Regions from separate parts of the Streptomyces sp. NPDC107581 genome, predicted to be linked through region 1. Evidence: riboswitches for the same ligand, from Rfam matches in the RefSeq annotation. Region 1 holds a riboswitch; each other region holds the start of a gene.
The links. Region 1 has a riboswitch for cobalamin ahead of nicT (Nickel transporter NicT). Riboswitches for the same ligand answer to the same signal wherever they lie in the genome.

Region 1 (4,429 bases):
ACCGACCTCCAACGCGCCGGAAAGATACGTCACTTCGGCTCCTCGACCTTTCCTGCCCACCGCCTCGTGCAGGCACAGTGGGCCGCCCGCGAGCACCGCCTGAGCCGTTACGTCACCGAGCAGCCCAGCTACTCGATCCTGCAGCGCGGCGTCGAAGCCCACGTCCTGCCCGTGACCGAGGAGTACGGGATGGGTGTGCTGGTGTGGAGCCCGCTGGCCTCGGGCTGGCTGTCGGGGGCGATCCGCGCGGGCCGGGACATCACCACCAGCCGGTCGGCGTTCATGCCGCAGCGCTTCGACCTCACCGTTCCGTCCAACTGGGCCAGGCTCGACGCCGTGGAGCAGTTGGTGAAGGTGGCCGACGAGGCCGGCCTGACCGTGATCCAGCTCGCGCTCGGCTTCGTGACCGCGCATCCGGCCGTGACCAGCGCGCTCATCGGCCCCCGCACACTGGAGCACCTCCACTCCCAGCTCGCCGCCGCCGACACCGTGCTTCCCGCCGACGTGCTCGATGCGATCGACGGAATCGTGGCTCCCGGCACCGACCTCGCCGCGCACGAGAAGAACGACACCCCGCCCGCTCTGCTCGACCCGTCGCTGCGACGCCGCTGATGCCGGCGGAATCCAGCGCGACGACCGACACCCACCTCAGCGCCGCCGGCGTCCGCACCGGCCTCCCGCGCACCGATGGCAGGCCAACAGGCCCACCGCTGCCGTGCAACGCCATGGAGAGGTCGGCGGCGCAGAAGTGAACGCGCGGTACGGCTGTGGCCGCGTCAGTCGGCTTCGGCGGTCTTCGCGTTCCAGCGGTGTTCGACGCCCGCCAGGCGCCAGTAGGCGATGGCGCAGGCCCAGACGACGACGAAGAGACCGACGATGATGTAGCCGACGTTGTCCAGGTCGATGCCGGAGATCCAGTCGGTGATCCCGTCCTGGAGGCCGAGGTTGTCGTGCAGGACGCTGACGAGCTCGATGGTGCCGATGATGAAGGCGACCGCGATGGAGAGGCCGGTGATGGTGAGGTTGTAGTAGACCTTGCGGACCGGGTTGGAGAACGCCCAGTGGTAGGCGAAGTTCATGAAGCAGCCGTCGAGGGTGTCGAACAGGCTCATACCCGCGGCGAACAGCAGGGGCAGGCACAGGATCGCGTACCAGGGCAGCCCCGCGGCGGCGCCGGAGCCGGCCATGACCATCAGGGCGACCTCGGTGGCGGTGTCGAAGCCCAGCCCGAACAGGACGCCTACGGGGTACATCTGGCCGGGCCGGGTGATGGACTTCGTCAACCGGCCCAGGATGCGGTTCATGAAGCCGCGGTTGTCGAGGTGCTTCTCCAGCTCGTGCTCGTCGAACTCACCGGCGCGCATGGCCTTGAAGACCCGGTAGATCCCGGTGAGGGCGACCAGGTTGAGGGCCGCGATCAGGTAGAGGAAGGTGCCGGAGACGGTGGTGCCGATCAGGCCGAGCGTCACATGGGCGTCGGAGTTCTCGTTGAGCAGGGTGCCGGTCACCCGGGCGCCGGCGGCGATGAGGGTGGCCATCGCGACCACGATCGTCGAGTGCCCCAACGCGAACCAGAACCCGACCGACACCGGGCGCTTGCCGTCCGCCATGAGCTTGCGGGTGGTGTTGTCGATGGCCGCGATGTGGTCGGCGTCGAAGGCGTGCCGCATGCCCAGGGTGTAGGCGGTGATGCCGAGTCCCACACCGAACACCTGCTTGCCGACCGTGTAGTGGTTCGGGGCGACCAGCATGATCAGGATCATGAAGGCCACGACGTGCAGGGCCGCGATGACGGCGAGCAGACCGCCGGTGCGAAGCCAGTCACGGCGCTCCCACCGCAGCGAATGCGTGGCCGGTATTCCGGTGTCCGAGGACGGCGGGGCGGGGTTTTCGGGCAGGGTCATGTCGGGCAGCCTCTCCAGCACCTCGTGGACGGGTCGTCGTACGGTGCCGTGGCCGGTCTCCTGGCTGACGGGTCGAACGTCCGCGCCGCCCGGCCTTCCCAGGCGCGGCATGCGCCCAGTGGCCGCCTGCTCCCGGCGAGGAGCAGGAATGGTGCGAAGACTTCCCGATCACAGTGGCGAGGGCCGCTCCGGACTCCCGTGTCCGAACTGATCGGACACGGTGCACCGGTCTTCCCGAGCACCACGGCCGGACCAGGTTAGCCGACCGACCCCGGCACGGCGGCGCTGCCCGACTCCGCTGCTCTTCCGCCCGAGGCCACGGCCTGAGGCCGGCAGTCACCCGACACACCCGGCGTCCCGTGAGTCGCCCTCGCCCCCAGGGCCGGTCGAGCCTCTCAAGCCTTGTGCTGCATGGAGCTCCGGGCCGGGTTGCCCTGTTCGGCAGCCTTGGGGTCCTTCTCGTCGGCCTTGGCCCGTACGCCGTCGGCGATGCGCTTGCCGATGGTTTCGTCGATGTTCGACCAGTAGGCGAAGGCACGCTCGAGGACGGGTTCGCTCACTCCGTCGAGGAGATGTCCGACGACGTTGTCGACCAGCCGGTCACGGGCGGCGTCGTCCAGGACCTCGCGCACCATGGTGCCGGGCTGCCCCCAGTCGTCGTCCTCCGAGTGGGAGACGTAGGCGGCGCGGGTGATCTCGCCGTCGGCCGTCCAGCTGGGCGGGGATCCGTAACGCTCCGTGTCCGCCGTGGGGCCTCCCTTGGAGTTCGGGGCGTACACCGGGTCGGTCGTGTTCCGGTAGGCCATCGCCCCGTCCTTGGAGTACGTGTGGACGTCGACGACGGGGGCGTTCACGGGAAGCTGCTGGTAGTTGGCGCCGATGCGGTGGCGGTGGGCGTCCGCGTAGGAGAACAGCCTGGCCAGCAGCATGCGGTCCGGGCTCGGTCCGATGCCGGGGACGAAGTTGTTGGGCTGGAACGCCGCCTGTTCGATCTGAGCGTGGTTGTCGGTGGGGTTACGGTCGAGCGTCATGCGGCCGACCGGGATCAGCGGGTAGTCCCCGTGCGGCCACACCTTGGTGAGGTCGAACGGGTTGAACCGGTATCCCGCGGCTTCCTCGTACGGCATGACCTGGACGTACAGGGTCCAGCTGGGGTAATCACCGTCCCTGATGTGCTCGAAGAGGTCCCGCATGTGGTAGTCCGTGTCGGCCGCGGCCATCTGGTCGGCCTCGTGCTGGGTGAAGAATTCGATGCCCTGATCGGTCTTGAAGTGGTACTTCACCCAGAACCGCTCGCCGTCGGCGTTGATCCACATGTACGTGTGGGAGGTGTAGCCGTTCATGTGGCGCCAGGTCCGCGGAATGCCCCGGTCTCCCATCAGCCAGGCGACCTGGTGGGCGGACTCAGGGGAGAGCGTCCAGAAGTCCCACTGCATGTCGTGGTCACGCAGGTTGTTGTCGGCACGACGCTTCTGGGACCGGATGAAGTGCTGGAACTTCATCGGGTCCTTCACGAAGAACACCGGAGTGTTGTTGCCGACCATGTCGTAGTTGCCTTCGCCGGTGTAGAACTTCACCGCGAAGCCGCGAGGATCACGCCAGGTGTCCGGGCTGCCGCGCTCGCCGGCCACGGTCGAGAAGCGGATGACCAGGTCGGTGCGGGTGCCGGGCTGGAACACGGCCGCCTTCGTGCAGGCACTGACATCGTGGGTCACCTCGAAGGAGCCGAAGGCGCCGCTTCCCTTGGCGTGCGGCTGGCGCTCGGGAATCCGCTCCCGGTTGAACTGCGCCATCTGCTCGATCAGGTAGGCGTCCTGCAGCAGGATCGGTCCCCCGGGACCCACGGTGAGCGAGTGTTCGTCACTCTCCACCGGTGCGCCGGAATCGCTCGTGGTGGCGGGTCGGATCTCCGTCATGAGTCTGCCTTTCGTGATGCGTCAGCAGTGACGCCGCGTCCTCGGGCATCGACGTCCGATCGGCGAGGTGCGGCTGCCGCTCTCACTGCGCCGCACGCCGCACAGACGCGGTGTGGACGGTCCCGGCCGGCACCTCGTTCCCACAAGGTCGCGTGACCCGGAGAGAGCGGGATAAACACCCTCGCCTCAACCCTCGACACAAGGGCACACCGGTATAGACCAAATGGAAGACCTGGCAGCTGGTGCCGGCGATCGATCGAGGAACGGGGCCAAGGGCAGGCCGGCCGCGGTGCGCGGGCCCGCCTCGGTCGAGATCCGGACCATTCCCTGCGCCACCACCTGCACGGCGGAGGCGCGCGAAGAGGATCCCGGAGGCCGCACCGAGGGTGTCCGTCCTCCACCGGAGCCGCACGACCACCTGTACAGGAGGCCGGGAGGGAGTCCTGTTCTTCGTGGCTTCTGCCAGTACGACCGCCTGCCGTAGTCCGTAGAGACTGCCAGCCACAGGCCACGAAGGGCCCCGGAGAGGGGAGGCCGTGGCCGGCAACGTGACGGAACACGGGGAGGACAGCACAGTGAGTGCGCAGCAGTACGACGAGATCGGTGAGG
Region 2 (4,429 bases), on a different contig from region 1:
GTCGTGACACCGGTTCGCGTGATCATCGGCCTGTGTCTCGTCGCACCCTTCGTGGCGATGCTGTGGGTCGGCTCGTACGCCAAGACGGACCCGGCCTTCATAGGCATCCCGTTCTTCTACTGGTACCAGATGCTGTGGGTGCCGCTCTCCACCGTGCTCACGGTGGTGGCCTACCAGCTGTGGCGGCGTGACCAGCGCTCCCGCGAGGGCGCGAACGGGGGTGCGGCGAAGTGAAGACCGGCGTCAACGGCGTCGCGCTCGGCGTCTTCATCTTCTTCTTCCTGGCCGTCACGGTCATGGGCTTCCTGGCCGCCCGCTGGCGCAGGGCCGACAACGAGCACTCCCTGGACGAGTGGGGCCTGGGCGGACGATCGTTCGGCACCTGGATCACCTGGTTCCTGCTCGGCGGCGACCTGTACACGGCGTACACCTTCGTCGCCGTGCCGGCGGCGATCTACTCGGCGGGCGCGGCCGGCTTCTTCGCGGTGCCGTACACGATCCTGGTCTACCCGCTGATCTTCACGTTCCTGCCGCGCCTGTGGTCGGTGTCCCACAAGCACGGCTATGTGACGACCTCCGACTTCGTGCGCGGCCGGTTCGGCTCCAAGGGCCTGTCGCTGGCCGTGGCGCTGACCGGCATCCTCGCGACGATGCCGTACATCGCGCTCCAGCTCGTCGGCATCCAGGCGGTGCTGGACGTGATGGGCGTGGGCGGCGGGGAGAACACCAACTGGTTCGTGAAGGACCTGCCGCTGCTCATCGCCTTCGGCGTGCTGGCGGCCTACACCTACTCCTCGGGCCTGCGTGCCCCCGCGCTGATCGCGTTCGTCAAGGACGCGCTGATCTACATCGTGATCGCGGTGGCGATCATCTACATCCCGATGAAGCTCGGCGGGTTCGACGACATCTTCGCCAAGGCCGGCCACGCCTTCAGCCAGGTCAACCCGGCCACGGGCAAGCCACGCGGCGCGCTCGCCCCGCCGGAGGCGGGCCAGTGGACGTACGCCACGCTGGCGCTCGGCTCGGCGCTCGCCCTGTTCATGTACCCGCACTCGATCACCGCGACGCTGTCGTCCAGGAGCCGTGAGGTGATCCGGCGCAACACCACGATCCTGCCGCTGTACTCGCTGATGCTGGGCCTGCTGGCCCTCCTCGGGTTCATGGCGATCGCGGCCGGGGTGAAGGTCACCAACGGGCAGCTGGCGATCCCACAGCTGTTCGAGGACATGTTCCCGGACTGGTTCGCGGGCGTGGCCTTCGCGGCGATCGGTATCGGCGCCCTCGTGCCCGCGGCCATCATGTCCATCGCGGCGGCGAACCTCTTCACCCGCAACATCTACAAGGACTTCATCAAGCCGGACGCCACGCCGAAGCAGGAGGCCCAGGTCTCCAAGTTCGTGTCGCTGCTGGTGAAGGTCGGCGCGCTGGTCTTCGTCCTGACCATGGACAAAACGGTCGCCATCAACTTCCAGCTGCTGGGCGGCATCTGGATCCTGCAGACCTTCCCGGCGCTGGTCGGCGGCCTGTTCACCCGCTGGTTCCACCGCTGGGCGCTGCTGGCCGGCTGGGCGGTCGGCATGGTGTACGGCACGGTCGCCGCCTACGGGGTCGCCTCCCCGACCCAGAAGCACTTCGGCGGCAGCGCCAAGGACATCCCGGGCATCGGTGAGATCGGCTACATCGGCCTGACCGCGTTCGTGATGAACGTGGTGGTCACCGTGGTCCTGACCGTCGTCCTGAAGGCCGTGAAGGCCCCCGAGGGCCTCGACCAGACCCGCCCGGAGGACTACACGGCCGACGCGGGCGAGCCGGGGGTCCGGGCCGAGCTTCCGCCCGCGACCGCAGGAAGCGCCCACTGAAGCACCCGGGGGCGCGGGGCCGCGTCGGCGTGCGGGGGCGCCGCACGCCGACGCGGACGGCCACGGAACAACCTGCAGCGGGCCGCCGAGAGCCCACCATCACGGCGGCCCGCTGTTCCGTGCCCGCGTTCGCACACCCGCACGGGACCGGAACCGCGCCCCACCTGGACGACATCACTCTCCTCATCTGCGAGTTGACCCTCTGAAGCCACGGCGACACAACATCTGGGGGTGACGTGACAGCCCGGCACTAGATGTATGCTCATCCTCGCTGTCGTCGCAGGGGAATCCGGTGCGAATCCGGAACTGTCCCGCAACGGTGTACTTGCGTGCATCCGCACGCCTGTGTCAGTCCGAGGACCTGCCGACAGCGCGCGCCCGACCGTCCGGTCCGGGTGCCTTGAGACGTCCGGGCCTCGTGGAGTGGGCGGGTGGACGCGACGCCGTGCGCGCTCGTGCTGCCCCCTGCCCTCCGCAAGGCCCCGTGCCGAGCGAGGGAGAGCCCCACGTGACCATCGCGCCAGCCGACCCGGCTTCAGTCATCCAGGCGACCGAAGCGGTGGAGACCGACGGTCCCGGTACCGCACTGCTGCGGACCCTGACCGAGCTGACCGCCGACCTCCCCGACGCCGACCCCGGCCGGGTCGCCGCGGCCGCGCTGCGCGGCCGGTCCGCCCGGGCCGACGAGGCGGAGTTGCGCGAGCTGGCCACGGAGGCGGCCGCCGGCCTCATCTCCGAGGACCCCGCCTACTCCCGGCTGGCCGCCCGGCTGCTGACCCTCTCCATCCGCGCGGAGGCCGCCTCGCAGGGTGTGACGTCCTTCACCGAGTCCGTGACCGTGGGCCACCGCGAGGGTCTCGTCGCCGACCGGACCGCGGAGTTCGTCCGGCTGCACGCCGCCCGGCTGGACTCCCTGATCGACCGGACCGCCGACGACCGCTTCGGCTACTTCGGCCTGCGCACCCTGCACAGCCGCTATCTGCTGCGCCACCCGATCACCCGCCAGGTGATCGAGACGCCCCAGCACTTCATGCTGCGCGTCGCCGCGGGCCTCGCCGAGGACGACAGCAGCCACGCCGTGGACGAGGTCGCCGCGCTCTACGGGCTCATGAGCCGACTCGACTACCTGCCCTCCTCCCCCACGCTCTTCAACTCCGGCACGCGCCACCCGCAGATGTCGTCCTGCTATCTGCTGGACTCCCCGCTGGACGAGCTGGACTCCATCTACGACCGCTACCACCAGGTCGCCCGCCTCTCGAAGCACGCCGGCGGCATCGGTCTGTCGTACTCCCGCATCCGCAGCCGCGGTTCGCTGATCCGCGGCACCAACGGGCACTCCAACGGCATCGTCCCGTTCCTGAAGACCCTGGACGCCTCGGTGGCCGCGGTGAACCAGGGCGGCCGGCGCAAGGGTGCCGCGGCCGTGTACCTGGAGACCTGGCACTCCGACATCGAGGAGTTCCTGGAGCTGCGGGACAACACCGGTGAGGACGCCCGCCGTACGCACAACCTGAACCTCGCGCACTGGATCCCGGACGAGTTCATGCGCCGGGTCAACGCCGACGCGCAGTGGTCGCTGTTCTCCCCGGCCGACGTGCCGGAGCTGGTCGACCTGTGGGGCGCGGAGTTCGACGCCGCCTACCGCAGGGCGGAGGCCGCGGGGCTCGCGAAGAAGACGATCCCGGCCCGCGATCTGTACGGCCGCATGATGCGTACCCTCGCGCAGACCGGCAACGGCTGGATGACCTTCAAGGACGCCGCCAACCGGACCGCCAACCAGACGGCGACCGCGGGCCATGTCGTCCACTCCTCCAACCTCTGCACGGAGATCCTGGAGGTCACGGACGACGGGGAGACGGCGGTCTGCAACCTGGGCTCGGTCAACCTCGGCGCCTTCGTGGGCGACGGGGACATCGACTGGAAGCGCCTGGACGAGACGGTCCGCACGGCCGTCACCTTCCTGGACCGCGTGGTCGACATCAACTTCTACCCGACCGAGCAGGCGGGCCGCTCCAACGCCAGGTGGCGTCCGGTGGGCCTGGGCGCGATGGGGCTGCAGGACGTCTTCTTCAAGCTGCGCCTGCCCTTCGACTCCCCCGAGGCCAAGGCCCTGTCCACGCGGATCGCCGAGCGCATCATGCTCGCCGCGTACGAGGCCTCCGCCGACCTCGCCGAGCGCAACGGCCCGCTGCCCGCCTGGGAGAAGACCCGTACGGCGCAGGGTGTGCTGCACCCCGACCACTACGACGCCGAGCTGAACTGGCCCGAGCGCTGGGCGGCCCTGCGCGAGCGGATCGCCTCGGTCGGCATGCGCAACTCGCTGCTCCTCGCGATCGCCCCGACCGCGACCATCGCCTCCATCGCGGGCGTGTACGAGTGCATCGAGCCGCAGGTCTCCAATCTGTTCAAGCGCGAGACCCTGTCCGGTGAGTTCCTGCAGGTCAACTCGTACCTGGTGCAGGACCTGAAGGAGCTGGGCGTCTGGGACGCGCGGACCCGTGAGGCGCTGCGCGAGTCCAACGGCTCCGTGCAGGACTTCGTGTGGATCCCGGCCGATGTGCGGGCGCTGT
Region 3 (4,429 bases), on a different contig from region 1:
ACTTCGCCCGCGACCCCGAACTCGCCGAAATGTTCGACCAGTCCATGGCCGCCAGCACACGCATGTTCGAACCGATCCCCGCACACCCGGCGTTCACGGCCGCAGGCGGGGCACCCGCCCCCAGGACCGTCGTCGACGTCGCGGGCGGAACCGGGGAACTGCTCGGCCGCGTCCTCGCCGCGCACCCGCGCCTGCACGGCATCCTGCTCGAACGCCCGCACGTCATCGAGGCCGCCCGCCGCGCTCTCGACGCTGCCGGCTGCGGCGAGCGGTGCACCTACCGGACGGGCGACTTCTCCGACGTACCGCCCGGCGCGGACGTCTACATCCTCTCCCGCGTCCTGCACGACTGGGACGACGAGCGTTGCCGCGAGATCCTGCGGCACTGCTCCCGGGCGATGCCCGCCCACGCCGATCTGCTCATCGTCGAGCGGGTACTGCCCGCCGACGGCTCGGCCTCACTGGCCACCGCGTGGAACCTCCACATGATGTGCAACGTCGGCGGGCGGGAACGACGCGCCGACCACTACGCGCACCTGCTCGACGACGCGGGGCTCGCGCTCGTGGGCCGCTCGCCGCTGCCCCTGGACGGCAGCGTGCTGCATGCCCGCAAGGCTGCCGTCCCGCAGCCCGTACCGGCCCCCGGCGCCTGCCGGACCGATCCGGGCGTGCTGAGCGGACGCACCGGCCCTCAGTAGCCGCCCAGGAGGGCCCGTACCCTGCGCAGGGCCTCCGGGCCGGCGGAGCTGTGCCAGCGGGACGGGTCGGCGGGGCGGCGTCCCCACAGCAGCAGGACGCGTACGGCCGCGTCGCTCTCGATCGTGGCGGGGCCCTCGGGGGCGGCCAGCCGGATGCTGCCGCCCCCGCCGTCGGCGCTCACCACGATGTCGTCCGCACCCGGCGTACGCAGGCGGCCCTCGACCCGTTCGCCGGGGCCCAGATCCAGGCCGGCCCGGCCGCGGGCCAGCAGCGGCCGGCCGACCGACACCACGCTGTGCTCCGTCATCCACGGTTCGCTGAGCGCCCGCACCGCCGTGCGGTCGTCGCCGGTCAGGTCCCAGCGGTGCAGGATCAGCTCCTCACGCATGTGCTCCGCGAAGAAGGGGACCTTCACGGTCCGGCCGGTCCACGTCACCTCGGTGTCCGGGGACAGGTCCCGCGCGGCGGCCGCGGCGACCTCGGCGAGCCGCTCACAGCGGCCCATGAACGCCGCCCACAGCTCGGAGTCGGACATCCGGCGGTAGGGCTCCTCACGCCCGAAGCCCCTGGTCTCCACGGGCGTTCCCGCGTGGAACGCCCGGAGCACCCGGGCCAGTTCCTCGGCATTGCCCGTCTGGTGGGCCAGGATGTCCCGCACCGTCCACGCCTCGCACCATGTGCCGTCGTCGGGCCGCCGTGCCTGCACCGCGTGGAGGAACGGTGCCAGCTCCGGCAGGGTCTCGTCGACCAGAGTCCGAATCATGCGCCATGGGTTCCTGGCCGGACCGGCGGTCAAACCAGCGACGGGCGTCCGCACGGGGGATCCCCTCCCGCCGTTCGCCCTCGGCCACGCCCCGCCGGCCCTCACTCCCCGAGGGCACCGGTGAGCGTGGTGGGCCTGCACCGCCGGGCCGGTGACATCGCCGCCGGCGGCGTACGCCCCGGTGACCCGCCGGGCGACCCGGCCGGGCCGCACCCCGGGTGCGTCACTGGCTGACGAGGTCCAGCGGATGGTGCGGGTCGCGCGGGCACACAGCGATGGTGAGGCGGCCGCGGCCCGGTGAGACCTCGGTGGGGTCGTTGGCCCACAGGGCGTCAGAGTTCTGCTGGTCCTCGACGCAGACCAGCCGCCACACCTCGTCCGCCGAGGCGGCGGGTTCGAAGTGCCGGGTGAGACCGGTGTCGGGGTCCTGCACGGTCAGCACGTAGCTGCTGCCGCGCGTGACATAGGTGAGCGGCAGCCGCACGCCCTCGGAGAACCCTGAGGGGAGCCGGTCCCACTCGCTCGATCCGTTCGGCGGAGCGGCCCGTTCCGCCTCGGCGGGTGCGGCACCTCCCGGCGATGGGATGATGGCCGGTGACAAGGCGACGGCGGTCCGAGGAAGCCGGTGTGAATCCGGCGCGGTCCCGCCACTGTGATCGGTGAGCGAGTTCCGACGGGCCACTGTCCGCGAAGGGCGGGAAGGCCGGGACGAGCGACGACCCGAGAGCCAGGAGACTCACGCGGTCGCCACCTCGACGGACACCGGGGCGGATCTCCCCGGAGGAGGGGTGGTGCGGCATGCCCGAGAGGCCGGCCGTGGAGACGTGCGGTGACGAGGGGAGCCCGCGGGGGGCCGGCCCGGCGCCGTGCCGCGTCGTCGTGTGCCGCGACTGCTGCTGCGGCACTCCCAAGGTGACCGGAGTCGATCACGCGGAGCAGACCGCACGGCTGCGTGCGGAGGTGCCCGTGCGCATCTCCGCCTGCCTCGACGTGTGCGAGCAGGCCAACGTCATCGTCGTGCAGCCCTCCGCCGCCGGCCGGGCCGCGGGGGGACGGCCGGTCTGGCTGGGGCTGGTCAACGACCCCGACGCGACCGGGGACATCACGCACTGGGTGCGCGCGGGCGGCCCCGGTGTCGCCCCCCTGCCGGAGATCCTCGGCCTCTACGCCTTCACACCGCCGCGGCTCGTCCGGGCTTCCCGGGACCGCGGCGGGTCCGGCCCCCGCTGAGCCCCGTACCCGTGCGCGCCGGTGAAGAGGTTCGCCGGCGCGCACGGGTACTCGGTGGTGGTCCGTATGCTCCAGGGGCACGGCGGCCACGTCCGCCTCGCGTGTACGGAACCGAGAAGACCGTCCGTGACCTGCGACCTCGGCAGGGCGCGCGGGCGGCAGCACGGAACACGGGGCGCGGCGCAGGCCACCGGATCCTGGAAGGGACCGACGAGATCATGCGTGGCATCGTGGCCCGCAGCCTGACGGAGGCACACAGATGACCGGTACCGAAGAGCCCGTCCTCCTGCACACCGCGGGGCGGGCCGCCCACATCACTCTCAACCGGCCCGAGGCCCTCAACGCGCTGTCCCACGCGATGGTGCGCCGCATCGACGAGGCCCTGACCGCCTGGGAGCACGACCCGGCCGTGGAGACCGTCGTCATCACCGGGGCGGGCGAGCGCGGCCTGTGCGCGGGCGGCGACATCCGTGCCGTCCACGACGACGCCCGGGACGGCGACGGCACCGCCTCCGCCGCCTTCTGGCGCGACGAGTACCACCTCAACGCCCGCATCGCCCGCTACCCCAAGCCCTACGTCGCCGTCATGGACGGCATCGTCATGGGCGGCGGCGTCGGCATCTCCGCACACGGCAGCGTCCGGATCGTCACCGAACGCTCGCGGATCGCCATGCCCGAGACCGGCATCGGCTTCGTACCGGACGTGGGCGGCACCTATCTGCTCGGCCTCGCCCCGGGCGAACTGGGCACCCACCTCGCGCTGACCGGCGCGCAGATCGGCGCCGCCGACGCGCTGCTGTGCGGGCTCGCCGACCACTACGTGCCGTCCGCCGCGCTCCCGCAACTGGTCGCCGGCCTCGCCGACCTGCCCGTACGGCAGGTGCTCGCCCGGCATGCGCGGCCGGCGCCCCCGGGAGAGCCGGCCGCCCGGCGCGAGTGGACCGACGCCTGCTACGCCGCCGGCACGGTGGAGGAGATCGTGCGGCGGCTGTTCGCCCACGGCGACCCGGCCGCGAAGGAGACGGCGGAGACCCTGCTCACCAGGTCCCCGACCGCCCTGAAGGTCACCCTGGCCGCGCTGCGCCGGGCCCGGCGGCTCGGCTCGCTGGAGCGCGTGCTCGACCAGGAGTACCGCGTCTCCTGCGCGGCCCTGGGCATGCCCGACCTGGTGGAGGGCGTCCGCGCCCAGATCATCGACAAGGACCGCACCCCGCGCTGGTCGCCGGCGACCCTCGCCGAGGTCACCGAAGCCGACGTGGAGCGCTTCTTCGCCCCCCTCGGCGACCGCGAGCTGGGGCTCGCCGGGCCCGGCTCCGCCCCGGAGGCGGCCGGCTGAACGGGCCCGGCCGCCGTGCTGTGGCGGTTCCGACTGCCGTGCTGTGGCGGTTCCGTCTGCCGGCCCTCGCCATCCAGGCCGTCCTGTGGGGCGGATCCGGGCTGCTCTTCGGGGAGTTGGCCGAGCGGCAGTTCACCCCCAAGCCCGCCGCGGCTCCGTCCGGGCGGACGGTTCCCGCCAGGTGTCCGGCCGTACGCCGCTGGTGGTCAGCCGGAAGGCCTCCCTGGCCCAGGCCAGGTACCCGGCGGGGTCGTCGCCGGCGTGCGGACAACGGGCCGGGGGCGGGAGGCGCAGCCAGTACCCGGCGGGGTCGTCGCCGGCGTGCGGACAACGGGCCGGGGGCGGGAGGCGCCGCACTTGCGCTTCCCGCCCCTCCCCTGTGAGCAACGGCCGGATCCCTC
Region 4 (4,429 bases), on a different contig from region 1:
GCTGGGCGTTCCAGCCCATCTTGCGCTCGTTCGGCCCGAAGGTGACACCGGGGTCGTCCTTGCCGACGATGAAGGCGGAGACGCCGTCGGCGCCGCTGCCGCCGGTGCGGGCCATCACCACATACAGCTGGGAGGCGCCCGCGCCGGAGATGAACTGCTTGACGCCGGTCAGGACCCAGTGGTCGCCGTCGCGGACGGCCCGGGTGGTGAGGGCCGCCGCGTCCGAGCCGGCACCCGGCTCGGTCAGGCAGTAGCTGGCGAGGTCCTCCATGGCGCACAGGCGGGGCAGCCAGCGCTCGCGCTGGGCGTCGTCGCCGTAGCGGTCGATCATCCAGGCGACCATGTTGTGGATGGAGAGGTAGCCGGCGATGGACGGGCAGCCGGAGGCCAGCGTCTCGAAAACGAGGACGCCGTCGGCCCGGCTGAGGCCGGAGCCGCCGGCCTCCTCCCGGACGTAGACGCCGCCGAGGCCCAGCCCGGCCGCCTTGCGCAGCACGTCGACGGGGAAGTGCTTGTCCCGGTCCCAGTCCAGGGCGTGGGGTGCGAGATGGTCCTGGGCGAAGTCGAGGGTGGTCTCCACGAGGGCCTGCTGGTCCTCGGTGAGCAGGGTGGTGGTCATACGGCACTCAGCCCATCGTGGGGATCGTGAAGCTCGCGCCCTCGCGCAGACCGGCCGGCCAGCGGGAGGTGACGGTCTTGGTGCGGGTGTAGAAGCGGATCGCGTCCGGGCCGTGCTGGTTCAGGTCGCCGAAGCCGGAGCGCTTCCAGCCACCGAAGGTGTGGTAGGCGACGGGCACCGGGATGGGCACGTTGACGCCGACCATGCCGGTGTTCACCCGCCGGGTGAAGTCCCGGGCGGTGTCGCCGTCCCGGGTGAAGATGGCGACTCCGTTGCCGTAGGTGTGCTCGCTGGGCAGACGCAGGGCCTCTTCGTAGTCGGCCGCGCGCACGACACTCAGGACCGGGCCGAAGATCTCCTCCTGGTAGATGCGCATGGCGGGGGTGACCCGGTCGAAGAGGGAGGCGCCGGCGAAGAAGCCGTTCTCGTGCCCGGGCAGGACGAAGTCACGTCCGTCCACGACCAGTTCCGCTCCCTCCTCGACGCCGAGGTCGACATACGAGCGGACGCGATCCACGGCGTCCGGGCCGACCAGCGGGCCGAAGTCCGTCTCGGGGTCGTCGCTGCGGCCGATGCGCAGGGTGGCGATGCGCTCCTTGAGCCGGGCGACCAGTGCGTCGGCGGTGTCCTCGCCGACCGGGACAGCGACCGAGATCGCCATGCAGCGCTCGCCCGCCGAGCCGTATCCGGCGCCGATCAGCGCGTCCACCGCCTGGTCGAGGTCGGCGTCGGGCATCACGATCATGTGGTTCTTGGCGCCGCCGAAGCACTGTGCGCGCTTGCCGTGGGCGGCGGCGGTGGCATAGACGTGCGCGGCGACCGGCGTGGAGCCCACGAAGCCGAGGGCGGCCACGCGAGGGTCTTCGAGAAGGGTCTCGGCCGCTTCTCCCGCGCCGTTGACGACGTTGAGGACCCCGGGCGGAAGACCGGCCTCCAGGAAGAGTTCCGCGAGTCGCAGCGGTACGGACGGGTCGCGCTCGGAGGGTTTGAGGATGAAGGCGTTGCCGCAGGCCAGTGCGGGGGCCGCCTTCCACAGGGGGATCATCGCGGGGAAGTTGAAGGGCGTGATGCCGGCGACCACACCGAGGGGCGCGCGCAGGGAGTGGACGTCGATGCCGGTGCCGGCGTTGTCGGTGAACTCGCCCTTGAGGAGGTGCGGGATACCGGCGGCGAACTCCACGACCTCCAGGCCGCGCTGAAGGTCCCCGTGCGCGTCGGCGATGGTCTTGCCGTGCTCGGCGGAGAGCAGTCGGGCGAGCGCGTCCTTCTCGTTCTCGACGAGTTGGAGGAAACGCAGGAGGACCCGGGCCCGGCGCTGCGGGTTCCAGGCTCCCCACTCGCGCTGTGCCTCGGCGGCGACGGCGATCGCCGCCTCGGTCTCGGCCCGGTTCGCGAGGGGCACATGGGCCTGCACCTCACCGGTGTTGGGGTCGTACACCTCGCCGTAGGACCCCGACGTTCCCGGGGTGTGCTTGCCACCGATGAAGTGGGTCAGCTCACGCACGTCGGTGGGATCGTTCGGACGGATCATGGGGCCTGCTCTCGTCAGGTGAGGGTGATCCGGGATGGCGCGCCGGACCGGCACGCGTGGACGCGGTGGCGTACACGGACGTGTGGAAGCGGCGCGAGAACGCGTATGGCGTGCGAACCGTCAGGCGGTGACGACGGGAATGCGACCTGCGTGACGCCTACGGCGGAGTCCGCCGGGATCGTGGATGCGCACCGGTGCCATGCGTGTCAGCTCCATCCTCGTGGAAAACACGGAACATCCCACGGCCGGTATCCTGACTCCCGGATCAGCGCGCGCCGTCCGCCTTCCCGACATCCAGCTCGTCAGTGGCGTCCTGCTCGACGGCGTACTCCCCGGTCACAGTGGCGGGACCGTGCCGGAATCACACCGGCTTCCCTGCACCGCGGGCCTACCCCTCGACTATATAGTTGGACGTCCTAGTAAATCCAGTGGTGCAATCAGGCCGCACGCGCTGGGCGCCGGTGTCGAAGGCTCACCGGGGCGCCGCGAAACGCACCGGCGCCCCGAGCCGGACGCGTGGGACGGCCTGCCGGAGGGTCGTCGGTGCCGCCGTCGTCTCGCCAGGACGTGCCGTATCCGCGACCCCGCACGGCACGTCCCGGGTGCGGGGGTCATTGCCGCCCGTACGTCCAGGACGCCCACAGCCGAGCGTAGGTGCCACCCGCCGACCGGAGTTCGTCGGGCCGCCCCCGTTCGACCAGCCGGCCGTTGTCCATCACCACCACGACATCGGCCGTTGCCGCCTGCGAGAGCCGGTGCGCCACCACGACCACGGTGCGGCCCTCGGACACCGCCAGGGCCGCCCGGTCGAGGGACTGGGCCGTGTCACTGCCGGCCTCGGCCGTCGCCTCGTCCAGCACGAGCACCTCGGGGTCGAGCAGCAGGACACGGGCGAGGGCGAGTTGCTGCACCTGGCGGGCGGACAGCCGGGCGCCACCCCGGCCGACTACGGTGTCGACGCCGTCCGGCAGCGCCGCGGTCCAGTCCGCGGCGCCGACGACGGCGAGCGCGGCCCCGATCTCCTGCTCCGACGCCTCCCGGCACGCCAGGCGGAGATTGTCGGCCACCGTGCCGGGGAAGATGTGGTGCTCCTGCGTGACCAGTACGATCCTCCGCTCGCCGTGCGCCGCGGGGCGGGCGAGGTCGCCGGTGGGGACGCCGTCGAGCGTGACGCTGCCCGCGTACGGCGGGCGCATCCCGGCGATCAGCGTCGCCAGGGTGGACTTGCCCGATCCGCTCGCGCCGACGACGGCCAGGCGCTGCCCGGGGCGGATGTCGAGGTCGATGCCGTGCAGTACGTCGGGGCCCTCGCCGTACCGATGGCGGACGTCACGCACGGCGATCCCCTCCCCCGACCGGCGAGGAGTGGGCCCGGAGTGCCGGTCGGGTGCCGGTACGGTCAGGGTGACCCCGACGATCCGGGCAAGCGCGGCGGTCGCCTGCTGCACGCTGTCGAAGGTGCCGAGCAGTGTGTTCACTGGATCGAACAGCCCGGCGAAGAACAGCGCCGCCGTGGTCGCGGCGCCGACGTCGGCGCGTCCGGTGCGGACCAGGGCCCAGGCCACGAGGAGGATCGCGCTCAGGCCGGTGAACTCGGCGATGTTGAGCCGGCCGTAGAAGCGGGTCGCCGCCCGGGTCGCCCGGAACTCGTACGACATCGCCTCCGTCGAGGCCGCCTCCACACCGGCGTGCCGGCCCGGGCCCAGGCGCAGGGCGCGCAGGGTGGGCAGCGCGGTGAAGGCGCCGAGCAGTGCCGAGGTGCGGCGTCCCTCCGCGGTCCGGCCGGCCGCGTAGAGAGGCCGGGAGGTGCGCAGGTACCAGCGCAGGGTGTGCGCCTGGAGGGGCACCGCGAGGAGTCCGGCGACGGCGAACCGCCAGTCGAGCGCGGCCAGTCCGACAAGTGCGGCGAGGATGGTGAGCGCCGCCCCGGCGAAGTCCCCCAGTGCGCCGGTGGCTGCGTTCGAGACGCGTTCGGTGTCGCCGGAGAGCCGGGCGACCAGGTCGCCGGTGCCGCCCGCCTCGACGACGTCCACGGGCAGGGCCAGCGCCGAGACGACGGCGTCCTCGCGCAGCCGGCCCGTCACCGTCAGGACGACCCGCGCCAGCAGTACGGTGGCGGCCCACGCGGTCAGCGCGCCGGCGACGGCGGCGGCGGTCAGGAGCAGAACGGGAGTGACCAGTGCGCTCGGGCCACGGTGGTCGGCGACGGCCTGGGTGATCCGGCCGATCGCCACCGGGCCGGCCAGGGTCAGGGCGCTGTCGAGGACGAGCGCGGCGAC

Region 2: it holds a riboswitch for cobalamin, as region 1 does, so the genes downstream of both, ACZ7P3_RS22860 (ribonucleoside-diphosphate reductase subunit alpha) here and nicT (Nickel transporter NicT) in region 1, are expected to answer to the same signal.
Region 3: it holds a riboswitch for cobalamin, as region 1 does, so the genes downstream of both, ACZ7P3_RS40505 ((2Fe-2S) ferredoxin domain-containing protein) here and nicT (Nickel transporter NicT) in region 1, are expected to answer to the same signal.
Region 4: it holds a riboswitch for cobalamin, as region 1 does, so the genes downstream of both, ACZ7P3_RS36945 (CoA-acylating methylmalonate-semialdehyde dehydrogenase) here and nicT (Nickel transporter NicT) in region 1, are expected to answer to the same signal.

The regions. Positions count from the first base shown of each region.
Region 1 covers NZ_JBVKBH010000004.1:397,538-401,966, forward strand. The annotation lists gene ACZ7P3_RS11765 (aldo/keto reductase) at 1-612, shown strand, start outside; gene nicT (Nickel transporter NicT) at 777-1,904, opposite strand; cobalamin riboswitch at 1,938-2,165, opposite strand; gene ACZ7P3_RS11775 (catalase) at 2,300-3,820, opposite strand; gene ACZ7P3_RS11780 (class I SAM-dependent methyltransferase) at 4,396-4,429, shown strand, end outside.
Region 2 covers NZ_JBVKBH010000008.1:332,293-336,721, reverse strand. The annotation lists gene ACZ7P3_RS22870 (DUF3311 domain-containing protein) at 1-234, shown strand, start outside; gene mctP (monocarboxylate uptake permease MctP) at 231-1,859, shown strand; cobalamin riboswitch at 2,118-2,242, shown strand; gene ACZ7P3_RS22860 (ribonucleoside-diphosphate reductase subunit alpha) at 2,368-4,429, shown strand, end outside.
Region 3 covers NZ_JBVKBH010000027.1:51,818-56,246, forward strand. The annotation lists gene ACZ7P3_RS40490 (methyltransferase) at 1-698, shown strand, start outside; gene ACZ7P3_RS40495 (maleylpyruvate isomerase N-terminal domain-containing protein) at 692-1,462, opposite strand; gene ACZ7P3_RS40500 (hypothetical protein) at 1,686-1,946, opposite strand; cobalamin riboswitch at 2,078-2,200, shown strand; gene ACZ7P3_RS40505 ((2Fe-2S) ferredoxin domain-containing protein) at 2,261-2,692, shown strand; partial or broken gene ACZ7P3_RS40510 (hypothetical protein) at 2,693-2,955, shown strand; gene ACZ7P3_RS40515 (enoyl-CoA hydratase/isomerase family protein) at 2,952-4,028, shown strand.
Region 4 covers NZ_JBVKBH010000020.1:20,952-25,380, forward strand. The annotation lists gene ACZ7P3_RS36940 (acyl-CoA dehydrogenase family protein) at 1-619, opposite strand, end outside; gene ACZ7P3_RS36945 (CoA-acylating methylmalonate-semialdehyde dehydrogenase) at 627-2,150, opposite strand; cobalamin riboswitch at 2,377-2,550, opposite strand; gene ACZ7P3_RS36950 (ABC transporter ATP-binding protein) at 2,762-4,429, opposite strand, start outside.